DNA from 2 places in the Streptomyces sp. NPDC001549 genome. Region 2 is predicted to be linked to the other one. Evidence: riboswitches for the same ligand, from Rfam matches in the RefSeq annotation. Region 2 holds a riboswitch; the other holds the start of a gene.
What was found. Region 2 has a riboswitch for thiamine pyrophosphate ahead of thiO (glycine oxidase ThiO). Riboswitches for the same ligand answer to the same signal wherever they lie in the genome.
Positions count from the first base shown of each region.

Region 1: another riboswitch for thiamine pyrophosphate. It lies ahead of thiC (phosphomethylpyrimidine synthase ThiC); the one in region 2 lies ahead of thiO (glycine oxidase ThiO).

Region 1 covers NZ_JBIAVJ010000021.1:54,880-62,539, forward strand. The annotation lists gene ACFY04_RS29310 (YibE/F family protein) at 1-1,108, opposite strand, end outside; TPP riboswitch at 1,148-1,293, shown strand; gene thiC (phosphomethylpyrimidine synthase ThiC) at 1,288-3,075, shown strand; gene ACFY04_RS29320 (DUF4240 domain-containing protein) at 3,186-3,770, opposite strand; gene ACFY04_RS29325 (hypothetical protein) at 3,816-4,634, opposite strand; gene ACFY04_RS29330 (metallophosphoesterase) at 4,783-6,111, opposite strand; gene ACFY04_RS29335 (LacI family DNA-binding transcriptional regulator) at 6,397-7,512, opposite strand.
Region 2 covers NZ_JBIAVJ010000001.1:296,861-304,520, forward strand. The annotation lists gene ACFY04_RS01410 (hypothetical protein) at 1-144, opposite strand, end outside; gene metF (methylenetetrahydrofolate reductase [NAD(P)H]) at 195-1,109, opposite strand; gene thiE (thiamine phosphate synthase) at 1,252-1,887, opposite strand; gene ACFY04_RS01425 (Rv2175c family DNA-binding protein) at 1,973-2,338, opposite strand; gene ACFY04_RS01430 (NAD(P)/FAD-dependent oxidoreductase) at 2,534-3,754, opposite strand; TPP riboswitch at 3,836-3,947, shown strand; gene thiO (glycine oxidase ThiO) at 3,945-5,123, shown strand; gene thiS (sulfur carrier protein ThiS) at 5,120-5,320, shown strand; gene ACFY04_RS01445 (thiazole synthase) at 5,326-6,120, shown strand; gene pknB (Stk1 family PASTA domain-containing Ser/Thr kinase) at 6,439-7,660, shown strand, end outside.

The DNA.
Region 1 (7,660 bases), on a different contig from region 2:
CGTCGAGCACGCCCAGCGATCCGATGATCACGCCTGCGAGCAGCAAACCGCTCATGTCGATGTCCGGGTACAGTCCGTGGATCAGACCGGTGTTGTCGTCGGTGTTGCCGCTGAGGAACGCCCAGTCGATGAACCCGGAGCCGAGCAGCCCGATCAGCAACAGGGAAACGAGCGTGCCCAGGACGGCCACCGAGGTACGGGCGGTCAGCCCGTGGCACATGTAGAGCGCGATCAGCATGATGGCGCTCGCCCCGACCACCGCGACGACCAGCGGGTTCGAACCCTGCAGGATGGCCGGGAGGATGAAGAGGGTCAGCACGCCGAAGCTGACCACCAGAGCGACCAGCGCGAACAGCCCGCGCATCCGCCCGACGAGGACGACCGCGGCCGCGAAGATGCCGGCCAGCAGCGCCATCGGGAGCTTGCGGTTCACGTCGATCACCGAGTACTGGAGGTCACGGGGGGCGTCCGGCGCGTACGCCACCACCACCTCCTGGCCGTCCTCCAACTGCCGTGGCGCGCCAGGCTGGACGACCTCCACGAAGGTGCGGCCCTTGTCCGGGCCGCTGGTGACCTCGACGGTGGCCTTCTTGCACTCGCCGGTCTGCTCGGCCTGCGCCTGGCGGCCCTCGGGAGTGGAGGGAGCCGCGGTCGTCGGTACCTGGGCGGCGTTCACGGATTTGCAGTCGACCTGTTCGAGCGAGGTGACCACGCCCTGCTGGGTCTGCCGGTCGAATCCCACCCCCGTGCGCTCGTGGCCCGGGGCGCCGCCCGGCCAGAGCACCACCATGCCCGCGAAGACGGCCACGGCGAAGGGGATCAGTACGGCGGCGATGACCTTGCGCAGGTGCTTCGAGACGGGGGCCGCCGGGCCGTGGCCATGACTGTGGCCGTGGCCGTGGCCATGGGACTGACCCGGGAGGTGGCCGTCCGAGCCACCGCCGGAACGGCCGTCGGACGGCCTGTCGGGGAGGCCGTCCGCGTGCCCGTCGGACGGTCCGGGGCTCCCATGCGCGTGGCCGTTGTGGCCATGGGGCTCTGTGTGCTCGATGGGGGGCTGCGGCGAGGGCGTCACCAGCAGATCATCGCAAGAGATGAGGGGGCCCACTGTTCAGCACGCCATGGATGACGCTAGCGTGGGGGCACCTTTGCACAACGCGGGAGCTCGGAGCACCGGGCTGAGAGGACGCTGATCACCGTACGAGCATCACAGATGCGTACGGGAAGAGGCTGCGTCGACCGCCGAACCTGTTACCGGGTAATGCCGGCGTAGGGAGATCAGGTCTCATGACCATTCAGGACGCACGCACGCCTGCCGTCAGCCAGGACGCCGACGGCCAGACCGAGCGCCAGCCCGGCTGGCACAAGGGATACCTGGCGGGCTCCCGCCCCGACCTCCGGGTGCCGGTCCGCCAGGTCCACCTCACCAACGGCAAGGACGTGACGCTCTACGACACGTCCGGTCCGTACACCGACCCGCAGATCGAGACCGACGTCCGCCGCGGCCTCGCGCCGCTGCGCGAGAACTGGATCATCAGCCGCGGGGACACCGAGGAGTACGCGGGCCGCCCCGTGCGCCCCGAGGACGACGGCATCAAGCACACCTCGCCGCGCGGCGGCCTCAAGAACCTCGACGCGGTCTTCCCGGGCCGGCCCCGCCAGCCCCGCCGCGGCCGGGGCGGCGCCGCCGTCACGCAGCTCGCGTACGCCCGCCGTGGCGAGATCACCCCGGAGATGGAGTACGTCGCGATCCGCGAGAACGTCTCCCCCGAGGTCGTCCGCGAGGAGATCGCCGCAGGTCGCGCCGTGCTTCCGGCGAACGTGAACCACCCCGAGATCGAGCCGATGATCATCGGTAAGCGGTTCCTGGTGAAGGTCAACGCCAACATCGGCAACTCCGCGGTCACCTCCTCCATCGAGGAGGAGGTCGACAAGATGACCTGGGCGACCAAGTGGGGCGCCGACACGGTCATGGACCTCTCGACCGGCCGCAACATCCACACCACCCGCGAGTGGGTGCTGCGCAACTCCCCCGTCCCGATCGGCACCGTCCCGCTCTACCAGGCGCTGGAGAAGGTCGACGGCCGCGCCGAGGACCTGACCTGGGAGATCTACAAGGACACGGTCATCGAGCAGGCCGAGCAGGGCGTCGACTACATGACGGTCCACGCCGGCGTGCTGCTGCCCTACGTGCCGCTGACCGCCCGCCGCAAGACCGGCATCGTCTCGCGCGGTGGCTCGATCATGGCCGCGTGGTGCCTGGCGCACCACAAGGAGAACTTCCTCTACACGAACTTCGAGGAGCTCTGCGAGATCCTCGCGACGTACGACGTCACGTACTCCCTCGGTGACGGCCTGCGCCCCGGCTCGATCGCGGACGCCAACGACGCGGCCCAGTTCGCCGAGCTGAAGACGCTGGGCGAGCTGAACACGATCGCCAAGCGGCACAACGTCCAGACGATGATCGAGGGCCCGGGCCACGTCCCGATGCACAAGATCAAGGAGAACATCGACCTCCAGCAGGAGATCTGCGAGGAGGCGCCGTTCTATACGCTCGGCCCGCTGACCACGGACGTCGCGCCCGCGTACGACCACATCACCTCGGGTATCGGCGCCGCGATGATCGCCTGGTGGGGCACCGCGATGCTCTGCTACGTCACGCCCAAGGAGCACCTGGGCCTGCCCAACCGCGACGACGTCAAGACCGGCGTCATCACGTACAAGATCGCGGCGCACGCCGCGGACCTGGCCAAGGGGCACCCGGGCGCGCAGGAGTGGGACGACGCCCTGTCCGACGCGCGGTTCGAGTTCCGCTGGGAGGACCAGTTCAACCTGGCCCTCGACCCGGACACGGCCCGCGAGTTCCACGACGAGACCCTCCCGGCGGAGCCGGCCAAGACCGCGCACTTCTGCTCCATGTGCGGTCCGAAGTTCTGCTCGATGAAGATCTCGCAGGACATCCGCCGTGAGCACGGTGGCGACCTGAAGGCGGAGGAGATCCAGGCCGGCATGGCGGAGAAGTCCGCCGAGTTCGCGGCCTCGGGCAGCCGCGTCTACCTGCCGCTGGCCGACTGAGCGCAGCAAGCACAAGAAGCACAAGAACGGCACGGGACGGACCCGCGACCCATGGGGGGAGCCGCGGGCCCGTCCCGTCGTCCGAGCCCGGGCCTGGCCCGGTCACAGCACTAGCTCGGGCCCAGGCAGAGCTTCGCCAACCGCGGCAGCCGCCGGTGCATCTCGCCGTCGTCGTCGAAGTCGAAGTCCTCGCCCATGTCGACCGCTGCGGTGTCCGGCTCACGCTCGGGCCGGTGCTCGGCCCAGGCCGCGTAGAAGGCGTCCGCATCACCGGTGACGCGTTCGAAGGCGCCGGCGGCGGCGTAGTTCACCTCCTCGTGGAACAGGGTCTCGTCGCGGTCGGCCCGTGCCGCCCCGACGACGGCCGGGTGCCCCGCAAGGCTGTCCGGATCGGCGGCCGCGCGCTCGTACCACTCGCGGCCGAGTGCGATCACGCCTGCCCGGAAGTCCATGAAACTGTCGTCGGAGCAACCGCCGCCGACGAGGTACGCCGCAGCCCACACGTCCCAGCGGTACAAGGCGTCGTGCACCTCGTCGAAGCGTTCCGCGTACTCGAGGATCTCCTGAGCCGGGCAGTCGGCGAGATGGCTCACCAAGGCCTCGTCGAAGGGCACTCCGGCCGTGGCGGCCGAGGATCGTGCGGACTCGATGATGTGCCAGAAACGGTCGATGTCCATGGCGGTGGACTGTGCCATCCCGGTATGACAACCCTGCGCGCGCCGGACACCCCGCGCCGGGCGTCACTCCGGTTCGTGTTCCGGTCCGCCGAAGTCCGGACTCGTGAAGTCCGGAGGTGTGTAGCCGGGCCGGGGGCTCTCCGACGGGGATCCCGGGCTGGTGAAGTCGGGACGGCTGTACCCCAGGTTGGGGATGCGGCCGGCCGCCGGTGTGCGGGGGGTGGGAAAGCCGGGGCCTGCGCTCGGGTCGGCCAGCGCGTCCCGCAGGAAGGGCATGATGCCGCGCTCCAGCAGGGCGTGCCGCCAGGCCTCGCGGGCCCGTGCGACCTCGTCGGGTATCGCCTCCGTCTCGTCCGCCGCCACCTCGGTCGCGCTGTTGCGGACGGCCGTCACCAGCAGTCCGATCACGGCGACGAGCAGGGCGGCCGCGGTGAGCCCGCCGAAGAGCCAACCCGCCGTCAGCATGGTTTCGGCGAAGGCCGGTTCAGGCTCGATCATCTTCAGGATGTAGCCCACGAGCAGGAAGATCAGCATGGCGGTGCCCGCCAGGACCGGCGCGAGGACCGCGACCACGGCGCTGATGCCCGCGCCGCCACCGCCGCCCTGTGCGCCGTACTCGTCGCCCGTCGTGCCGGGCCCGTTCAGTACCTCGTCGCGTCGTTCCTCGCGGACCTTCACGTAGTGGCCGTACTCGGCGGCGGCCGCGGCCGCCAGCAGGGCGCTGGCCCCCTGGGCCATGGTGCGCAGCTGTTCGGCATTCAGCCGTTCGCCTAGGGTGGCGAGTTCGGGCCGCTCGTGCGCGGCGCGCAGCGCCTCGTCGACGAGCCGATCGAACTCCGGCCGGTCTTCGGTCAGCAGGTGCGGAGCGCTGGTCATGTGCATCCCCCGATGCTCCGTAGAAGCCGGTATGCCCGCGTAGACCCGGGCGCCGGCACAAACGGAGGAGAGCCTGCTACGGATAGAGCGATGGTAGAGCGCCCACGCCACGCCGTGACAGGGGCTTTCCGGAAATACCCCTCTCCGTAAGCTCTCAGTCGCTCAGCGGGAGTTGTACGACAAGCAGTTTGCCCGCCATCGTCACCCCGCCGTCCATCGCGATGGCGAGACCCTCCGCGTACACGTGCGGGCCGTCCACGGCCTCGGGGCCGCGCGACTCGTCGCCGTCCTCGGTGCCCACTTCGCCGAGCAGGTACGGGATGGGGCTGTGCCCGTGGACGACGCGGCTGCCGCCGTAGGTGTCGAGGAGTTCGCGTACGGCCGCCGGGCCGGTCCCCTCGTCGCGGAAGGCGAACCGCTTGGTGAACTTGCGGAAGAGGTCCCAGGTGATGTCGGCGTCGCCCCGGTTGAGGAGCTCGTGGATGGTGTCGTTGACGTCCTCGACGGAGTCGCCGTAGTCGAGGTAGGCCGTGGTGTCGGAGTGCAGCAGCAGGTGGCCCTCCTCCAGGACGGCCGCGTCCAGGCGGGACATCCACTGCAGGTGGACGTCCTGCAGGCGCTCCATGTCGGTGCGCTGGCCGCCGTTGAGGAGCCAGGCGGCCTGGAAGGTGGCCGTGCCGGCGCCGGAGACGACCGGGGTGTCGCCGAACCGCTTGGCACCGATGAGCAGGAGTTCGTGATTGCCCATCAGGGCCTTGCAGTAGCCGCCGGCGGCGGCGGCCTCGGCGGACAGCCGCATGACGAGGTCGATGACGCCGATTCCGTCGGGGCCGCGGTCGGTGAAGTCGCCGAGGAACCAGAGCCGGGCATTGCCGGCGGACCAGCGGCGCTCGGCGTCGATCAGACCCTGGGCGTGGAGTTCGGTGACGAGCTCGTCGAGGTAGCCGTGGACGTCGCCGACGACGTAGAGCGGGCCGGGGCCCGCGGCGTGGTCCTGGGGCACGTACTGGACCTGGACGGTGTCGCCGGGGCCGCCGAGTGCGCCGCGGCCGATGACGGGCAGGTCCCGGTAGGTCGGGGTGTAGCCCTCCAGGTCGTCCTCGTCAGGGCCCTGGGCCGTCGCGTGGGCCGGTTCGGCGTCGGGGCGTGCGTGGAGGCGCGTGTCGGGGTACGGGGGCTGCTGTGCGGGCGCCTGCGGTGCGGCCGGCTGGTGCGCGGGCGCCTGCGGTGCGGCCGGCTGCTGTGCGGGCGCCTGCGGTGCGGCCGGCTGCTGTGCGGGCGCCTGCGGCGGGTAGCCCGGCTGCGGGGGCACGTTCGGCGCGCCGTCCTCGTAGTACGCGGGGTACTCGCCGTACACCGGAGGCTCGCCGGGCAGCCCGGTGGACGTGGATACGGCGTACAGGGCGGGTTCGGTGACGGGAACCCGGAAGTCCCGCAGCGTGTCCGTCCGCATCGCGGGTCCCTGACCGGCCCCCTGAGTCATCGACCCCTCCACCACCGTCGCGCTGCCGTACACCTGCGGACCCTCCTGACCTCCAGGGAGGAGGGTCCGTGATGTCGTGCGCCCATCATAGGAATGCGGCTCGCGCTCTGTGACGCACCAGGGGTGGTGAATCCTTTGCGGAGCCGATCGTTCCTACCGCTTTCTCCCGATATCGGCGTTGCTGAAATCCTCGGCCGGTCCTTGGTCGGGGCTCGGTCGGTCGTCGGATGGTCCTCGGACGGTCCTCGGTCGGTCCTTCGGCAGGCCGACCGGACGGTCTGTCGGTCAGTCCTGGGCCGGCGAACGGGGCGGGCTGACGGTCGTGCGGGGCTGCCTGCGCTGTGACGAGGTACGGATGATGAGTTCGGTCGGGACGACCTGCTCGACAGGGCGTCCGGTGTTCACTCCCTCGATCGCGTCGATGAGGAGCTGTACGACGGCGGTGCCGATGCGGCGGGGTTTGAGGGACAGGGTGGTGATGGGCGGCTCGGTGTTGGCGTAGACGGTGGACTCGCTGCAGCACACGAGCAGCAGGTCCTCGGGGACGCGCAGGCCGTAGCGGCGGGCGGCGGCGAGCAGATCGGTGCCGTTGGGGTCGAAGAGCCCGTAGACCGCGTCGGGCCGGTCGGGGCGGGCGAGGAGCCGGTCGGCGGCGACGGCGCCCGCGCACGGGTCGTGGGCGGGGTAGGACTCGTAGACGGGGTCCTGGCCGACGCGCTCGCACCAGCTGAGGTAGGCGGTCGTGGAGAGCCGGGTGTAGGTGTCGGTGGTGGTCCCCGTCAGCAGTCCGATCCGGCGGGCGCCGGCGGCGGCGAGGTGGTCGAGCAGGCCGAGTACGGCGGCCTCGTGGTCGTTGTCGACCCAGGCGGTGACGGGGAGGGAGCCTGCGGGGCGGCCGTCGGAGACCACGGGCAGACCTTGGCGGACCAGTTCGGTGACGACGGGATCGTGGTCGGAGGGGTCGATGACGACGGTGCCGTCGAGGGCGACGTTGGACCACACGTCGTGGCGGGAGGTGGCGGGGAGGATGACCAGGGCGTAGCCGCGGGCGAGCGCGGCGGAGGTGGCGGCCCTGGCCATCTCGGCGAAGTAGGCGAATTCGGTGAAGGTGAAAGGTTCATCCCCGTACGTCGTCACGGTCAGGCCGATGAGGCCGGACTTGCCGGTACGGAGGGTGCGGGCGGCGGCCGACGGGCGGTAGCCCAGCCGGTCGGCCACTTCGCGAACGTGGCGGCGGGTGGCGTCGGGCAGCCGTCCCTTGCCATTGAGCGCGTCGGAGACGGTTGTGATGGAGACGCCCGCCGCTGCGGCCACGTCCCTGATGCCGGCCCGGCCCTGTCGGCCGGCGGCCCGCCGGGTGGTCTCGGTCCGGCTCACCTGATGCTTCCCTGCTGCTGTCATCGCGAGCCGATAGTAGGGCTCGGTGGGGAGGGTGGTCTGGGTGCATATGCAGGCGTTGACAGGCACGTTTCTGCATGGTTCGCCACCCCCAATGACCTTGGAAATGAAGGTGTTTGATCGCTGAGGGTGAGTGTGGAGCTTGTCGTCG
Region 2 (7,660 bases):
CAGTATCACCCCGGCGACCACGCCGAGGAAGCCGGCGAAGGCGAGCAGGCGCCAGCGGAGCCGGGCCTTGTACTGCATCAGGACCTCGGCAAGCAGCCACAGCGCGACGAAACCGAACGCGATGTAGAGGACCGTCATTCCCATGCATGGCCCCTCTCGGTACGGCCGCCGGCGCGGGAACGGGGGGCGGCCGCTCAGGCCCGCTGGTGCAGGCCCAGGTTCTCGTAGATTTCGAGAGTCGCCGTGGAATTGTTCAGCGTGATGAAGTGCAGCCCCGGGACACCCTCGGACAGCAGTCGCGCGCAGAACTCCGTGGCGAACTCGATGCCAATGGAGCGTACAGCGGCCGGGTCGTCCTTGACGGCGAGCATGCGCTCTTTCACGTCCGCGGGGAAGACCGCATTGCTGAGCTGGGGCAGTCGGTCGAGCTGCTTGATACCCACAACAGGCATGACCTCGGGGATGATCGGGGTCTCGCAGCCCGCCTTCTCGACGCTGTCGCGCAGCCGCAGATAATTCTCCGGATCGAAGAACATCTGGGTGATCGCGTAGTCGGCACCGGCGTGGCATTTGTCCACGAAGTGCCGGATGTCCGTGTCCCAGTCCGCCGAACGCGGGTGCATCTCGGGGAAGGCAGCGACGCCGACGCAGAAGTCGCCGGACTCCTTGACCAGCCGGACCAGGTCGGCGGCGTAGTGCACGCCCTCGGGGTGCGCCACCCACTCGCCCATCGGGTCACCCGGCGGGTCTCCGCGCACGACGAGCATGTTCCGGATCCCGGCGTCCGCGAACTGTCCGATGACATTGCGCAGCTCGGCGACCGAGTGGTCCACGGCGGTGAGATGCGCGACGGGCGTGAGGGTGGTGTCCGCGGCGATTTCCTGGGTGGCCTTGACGGTGCCGCCGCGGGTGGAGCCGCCGGCTCCGTAGGTCACGGAGACGAAACTGGGGGATACCGCCTCGACCCGGCGCAGGGCGTTCCAGAGGTTGCGTTCGCCCTTCTCCGTCTTCGGGGCCCAGAACTCGAAGGAGTACGAGCGCCCGGACGCGAGGAGGTCGCGGACCGTGTGTGCACGATCCGACCAGGTGGAAGCGGTACCAGAGGCCATGTGGGCAGGTTAGACGCGGCCTGGCGGACACCGAAGCCTTGTCCACGTTTTGGACACGTTTTTGGACACTTGGAGGGATGGCTCTGGCCGGAAGGCGTCCATACGGGGTAACGCGACCGCCCGGTGTCCGGGCGGACCGGACTCAGCCGAGGCGGGCCCGGACCCGCTTGGCGAGCTCCGCGGCGGCCGCGCCGGGGTCGGTGGCCTCGGTGAGGGCGCGGACGACCACGATGCGGGTGGCACCGGCGTCCAGCACCTCGTCCAGGTTCGAGCCGTCGATGCCGCCGATGGCGAACCAGGGGCGGTCCTGCTCCAGGGAGGCCGCGTACCGGACCAGGTCCAGGCCGGGGGCGTGGCGGCCGGGCTTGGTGGGGGTGGGCCAGCAGGGGCCGGTGCAGAAGTAGTCCACGCCGGCTTCGGCGACGGCCGCGTCGACCTCGTCCTCGGCGTGGCAGGACCGGCCGATCAGCACCTGCTCGCCGAGGATGGCGCGGGCCGCGGGGACGGGGATGTCGCCCTGGCCGAGGTGCAGGACGTCGGAGCCGATGGCGTGGGCGACGTCGGCGCGGTCGTTCACGGCGAGGAGCTTGCCGTGGCGGCGGGCGGCCTCGGCGAAGACGTGGAGGTGTTCGAGCTCCTCCCCCGCCTCCATGCCCTTGTCGCGGAGCTGGACGATGTCCACACCCGAGGAGAGCACGGCGTCGAGGAATGCGGGGAGGTCACCCTGGCGCTTGCGGGCGTCCGTGCAGAGGTAGAGCCGGGCGTCGGACAGCTGCATGGGTGTACCCCCCGTGATGGAGGCGGTGTACGGACCGGGCCGCGGCCGTGGGCCCGTACACCGCTGTGGAGCGAAGGCGATCAGGTCAGAGGGCGAGCGCCTGAGCGCGGCGCTTCACCTCCGTGCCGCGATTCTCGCTCAGCGCCTGCACGGGGGTGCCGGGCAGGGTCGGATCCTCGGTGAAGAGCCATTCCAGGATCTCCTCCTCGGTGAAACGGTCGTCGCGCAGCACGGTCAGCAGACCGACGAGGCCCTTGACGACCTTGTCGCCGTCGATGAAGGGGGCCGGAACCTGCAGGGAGCGGTTCTCGCCCCGGCGGACGGCGATGAGCTGCCCTTCCTTGACCATCTGGCGGACCCGGGTCACCTCGATGTTCAGCATCTCCGCGATGTCGGGGAGGTACAGCCACGAGGGGACAAGGGCATCGATCTTTGCGTCAATCTCGGTCACAGGCACAAGCCTGCCATCTCGGACTGGCCGCCGGTACCTGGGCGACCCCGTCCGGGTCGCGGCCCGTACCGTGGCTCCGCCCCGGACCCGGTCCTCGAACACCGGCGGGGCTGGATTCCCAGCCCGTCCGGGGGGCACCTCCCAGCGGTGGCCGGGGGAGCTTGAGGACCGGATCCGGGCGGAGCCCGGCGGCCGTCAGGCCGAGGCCGACTTGAGGGGGACCGCGGGGTCGGAGACCTTGGCGGGGTCCACCTGCACCGCCGTCTCGATGAGCTTGCGGCCCTGCGCCAGGTCACGGGGGCGGCCCACGGCCAGGACGGCGACCAGCGCGCCCTCGCGCAGCCAGCACACCGACCAGGCGGGACCGGCCGGGTCCCCGCGCAGGAGCAGGGTGTCGGCCCCGCCGTGGTGTCCGGCGTACTGCACGAAGCGCCCGAACTGCTCCGACCAGAAATACGGCACCGGGTCGTAGACCTGGGCCGGCTCCCCGGCCAGGATGTTCGCCGCGACCGTCCGCGGCCCCTGGAGCGCGTTGTCCCAGTGGTGCACGAGCAGCCGCGTCCCGTACCGCCCGGACGGGAAGGAGGTGCAGTCGCCGACCGCGTACACCCCGGGCAGCGAGGTCCGCAGGTACGCGTCCGCGGTGACCGAGCCGTCGGGGCCGCGCTCCACGCCGGTCCCGTCCAGCCATCCGGTGGCGGGGCGCGCGCCGATGCCCACCACCACCGCGCCGGCGGGCAGCGTCCGCCCGTCCGCCAGCAGGACCCGCCCCTCCTCGATCCCGGCGACCTTCGCCCCGGTGATCAGCTCCGCGCCCGCCTCCTGGTACCAGCGCGCCATCGGCTCGGTGACCTCGGCGGGCAGCGCCCCCGCCAGCACCCGGTCCGCCGCCTCGACCACGGTGACCTCGCAGCCCGCCTCCCGGGCCGCGGTGGCGAACTCGGCGCCGATCCAGCCCGCCCCGACGACCACGGCCCGGGGCGACGCGGCCAGCACCGGGCGCAGCCGGGCCGCGTCGTCCAGGGTGCGCAGCAGGTGGACGCCCGGGACGCCCTCGGTCCCGGGGAGGGTCAGCGGCTGCGCGCCGGTCGCCAGTACGAGGATCCCGTACGGGACCGGTCCCGCCTCGGTGTCCAGCTCGTGGACGGCGGCGCGCAGTCCGGTGACCTCGACGCCGAGCCTGAGGTCGATGTCGAGGCCTTCGAAGTCCACGTCGAAGGCGGAGTCCTCGGCCTTGCCGAGGAGGACCGCCTTGGACAGCGGGGGGCGGTCGTAGGGCTGGTGGGGTTCGGCTCCCAGCAGGGTCACGGGGCCGGTGTAGCCCTGTTCGCGCAAGGCGACCGCGGTCTGGACCCCGGCCATTCCGGCGCCGACGACCACGATGCCGCGCTGATTCTGTTCCGTCTGCTCGCTCACGCCGCCACCCTAATCATCTGACGCTCCGTCAGGAATAGGTGCCGCCTTACCCGCCATCCACCGCCGGGTTAGTCTGGCCACCGTACCTATCGCGGGAGTCCGGCGCACCGGGCTGAGAGGGAGGCTGGCCGGCCTCCGACCGTACGAACCTGATCCGGGTCATGCCGGCGAAGGGAGGGGCTGGACGCCCATGCACTCATCCCGAACATCTCGGAAGGGATCCGACGTCCTCGTCATCGGGGGCGGAATCATCGGCCTGGTCACCGCCTGGCGGGCCGCCACGCGCGGACTGAGCACCGTACTCGCCGACCCCGCACCCGGGGGCGGCGCCGCCCAGGTCGCGGCCGGCATGCTCGCCCCCGTCACCGAACTGCACTACGGCGAGGAAGCCCTGCTGGGCCTCGGCCTCGCCTCCGCCGCACGCTATCCGCACTTCGCCGCCGAGCTCGCCGAAGCCAGCGGCGGCATGGACATCGGCTACCGCGCCTGCGGCACCCTCGCCGTCGCCCTCGACTCCGACGACCGCCTCCACCTGCGCGAACTGCACGCCCTGCAGCGTCGCTGCGGCCTGGAGTCCGAGTGGCTCACCGGCCGCGAGTGCCGCCGCCTGGAGCCCATGCTCGCCCCGGGCGTACGCGGCGGCCTGCGCGTCGACGGCGACCACCAGGTCGATCCCCGCCGGCTCGCGGCCGCCCTGCTGGCCGCCTGCGAACGCGCCGGCGTGACCCTCCACCGGGCCGGCGCGGAACGGCTGCTCACCACCGCCGACCGGGCGACCGGCGCCCTCCTCGACGACGGCACGGAGCTGCTCGCCGACCAGGTGGTCCTCGCCGCGGGCTCGTTCACCGGCCGGCTGGCGGGCGTACCGCCGGAGGTCGTGGCCCCCGTACGGCCGGTCAAGGGACAGGTCCTGCGGCTCACGGTACCGGCGGCGTACGCGCCGTTCCTGTCGCGGACCGTACGGGCCGTCGTACGCGGCAGCCACGTCTACCTGGTGCCGCGCGAGAACGGCGAACTCGTCGTCGGCGCCACCAGCGAGGAACTCGGCTGGGACACCACCGTCACCGCGGGCGGGGTCTACGAACTCCTGCGCGACGCCCACGAACTGATCCCCGGCATCACCGAACTCCCGCTCACCGAGACCCGGGCGGGACTGCGCCCCGGATCCCCCGACAACGCCCCGCTGCTCGGCCCGACCGACCTGCCGGGCCTGCACCTGGCCACCGGGCACTACCGCAACGGGGTGCTGCTGACCCCGCTCACCGGCGAGGTCCTCGCCGAGCTGCTGGCCACCGGCGAACTGCCGGAGATCGCGCGCCCCTTCACCCCCCGCCGGTTCTCCGCCGCACGTCAGGAGTCGTACGCATGACCATCTCCGTCAACGGCGAGCCGCGCGAGGTCGCGGCCGGCGCCACCCTCGACACGGTGGTCGCCACCCTGACCACCGCCCCCTCCGGCGTCGCCGCCGCACTCAACGAGACCGTGGTCCCGCGCGGGCAGTGGCCGGCCACCGTCGTGGGCGACGGCGACCGGGTCGAGATCCTGACCGCGGTACAGGGGGGCTGAGCGGCATGGCGGACGACCTCTTCACCCTCGGCGGGCGGACCTTCACCTCCCGCCTGATCATGGGCACGGGCGGGGCCCCGAGCCTGGACGTCCTGGAACGCGCCCTCGTCGCGTCCGGCACCGAACTCACCACGGTCGCGATGCGGCGGCTGGACCCCACGGTCCAGGGCTCCGTCCTGTCCGTGCTGACCAAGCTCGGCATCTCGGTCCTCCCCAACACGGCGGGCTGCTTCACGGCGGGCGAGGCCGTCCTCACGGCCCGGCTGGCCCGGGAGGCGCTCGGCACGGACTGGATCAAGCTGGAGGTGGTCGCGGACGAACGGACCCTCCTGCCGGACGGCGTCGAGCTGCTGGACGCCGCCGAGATCCTGGTGGACGAGGGCTTCACGGTCCTCCCGTACACCAATGACGACCCGGTGCTCGCACGGAAGCTGGAGGACGTGGGCTGCGCGGCGATCATGCCGCTGGGGTCCCCCATCGGGTCCGGCATGGGCATCCGCAACCCGCACAACTTCGAGCTGATCACGGAGCGCGCGTCGGTCCCGGTCATCCTCGACGCGGGCGCGGGCACGGCATCCGACGCGGCCCTGGCGATGGAACTGGGCTGCGCGGCGGTGATGCTGGCCTCGGCGGTGACCCGCGCGCAGGAGCCGGTCCTCATGGCGGCGGCCATGCGCGACGCCGTCTCGGCGGGCCGCCTGGCCTTCCGCGCGGGCCGCATCCCCCAACGCCGCTTCGCCGAAGCCTCCTCCCCCACGGAAGGCCGCGCCACCCTGGACCCGGAGCGGCCGGCGTTCTGAGGCGGGCGGGGCGGCGGCTTCGGTGGCCGGAAGCCCCTAGGGCGGAATCAGAGAGGTCTTGGGGGGTTTCCCGTCAGTCCCATCGTCCCTCCGTGTCGGGCCGGTCCCTCAAGGGCGCCCCTACGTCGCGTCACTGCGTGATGGCCTTCGGCCACCCTTGACCGACCGACCCGCCCCCCGAAACCCCCGCCGCACCTCGCCCGACCCCGCCCCGTCCGCTCCCGCCTTCCGCAGCCCCCGCCCCGCCCAGCGTCACAGGTGCGCTGCAAGGCGACCCGCCCAGGACGGCCGCCGCGCGGCGGCTCGTAGAATCGGCGGGTGGATACGACCCTGGATGACCCCCTCGTCGGGCGCGTGCTCGACGGCCGCTACCGCATCGACGCCCGCATCGCGGCCGGCGGCATGGCCACGGTCTACCGGGCCCTCGACACCCGCCTCGACCGCGTGCTCGCCCTGAAGGTGATGCACCCGGCCCTCGCCGCCGACGCCGCCTTCGTCGACCGGTTCATCCGCGAGGCGAAGTCCGTCGCCCGGCTCGCGCACCCGAACGTGGTCGCCGTCTTCGACCAGGGCACGGACGGGCCGTACGTGTACCTGGCCATGGAGTACGTCTCCGGCTGCACCCTGCGCGACGTGCTCCGCGAGCGCGGCGCGCTCCAGCCGCGGGCCGCCCTCGACGTCCTCGAACCGGTCCTCGCCGCCCTCGGCGCCGCCCACCGGGCCGGCTTCGTCCACCGCGACATGAAGCCCGAGAACGTGCTGATCGGGGACGACGGCCGGGTGAAGGTCGCGGACTTCGGGCTGGTGCGCTCGGTCGACTCGGTGACCAACACCACGGGCTCCGTCCTCGGCACCGTCTCCTACCTGGCCCCCGAGCAGATCGAGAACGGCATCGCCGACACCCGCGTGGACGTCTACGCCTGCGGTGTCGTCCTCTACGAGATGCTCACCGGCTCCAAGCCCCACCTCGGCGGCACCGCCGCGCAGGTGCTCTACCAGCACCTGCACGAGGACGTTCCGCCCCCGTCCGCCGTGGTCCCGGGGCTCGCCGTCGGGCTCGACGAGCTGGTCGCGCAGGCCGCCGCCCGCAATCCCGACCTGCGCCCCTACGACGCGGCCGCCCTGCTCGGCCTCACCCGTGAGGCCCGCGCGCTGCTCAGCGACGCCGAGCTGGACGCCGTACCCCCGCAGGCGCGCGCCGAGGAGCGCTCGTCCGCCGAGGACCGTACCGGGGTGATCCCGCGTCCGGTGGCCGCGCAGCAGCCCGTGCAGCACACCTCCCGCCTGGAGATGCCTCCGGCGCCGCCCGCCCCGCCCGCACACCGGCCGGCCGCCCTCGCGCGGCGGCCCCGTCGCGGGGTGCTGCTCGTCATCGCGGGCGTACTGCTCGCGCTGGGGCTCGGGGCCGGCGTCTGGTACATCAACTCCGGGCAGTTCACCAAGGTCCCCAACCTGCTGGGCAAGACCGAGGCGCAGGCCCGCTCCCAGCTGTCCTCGGCCGGGCTCGGGGTGAAGGGGGTGGACCGGAAGTTCAGCGACG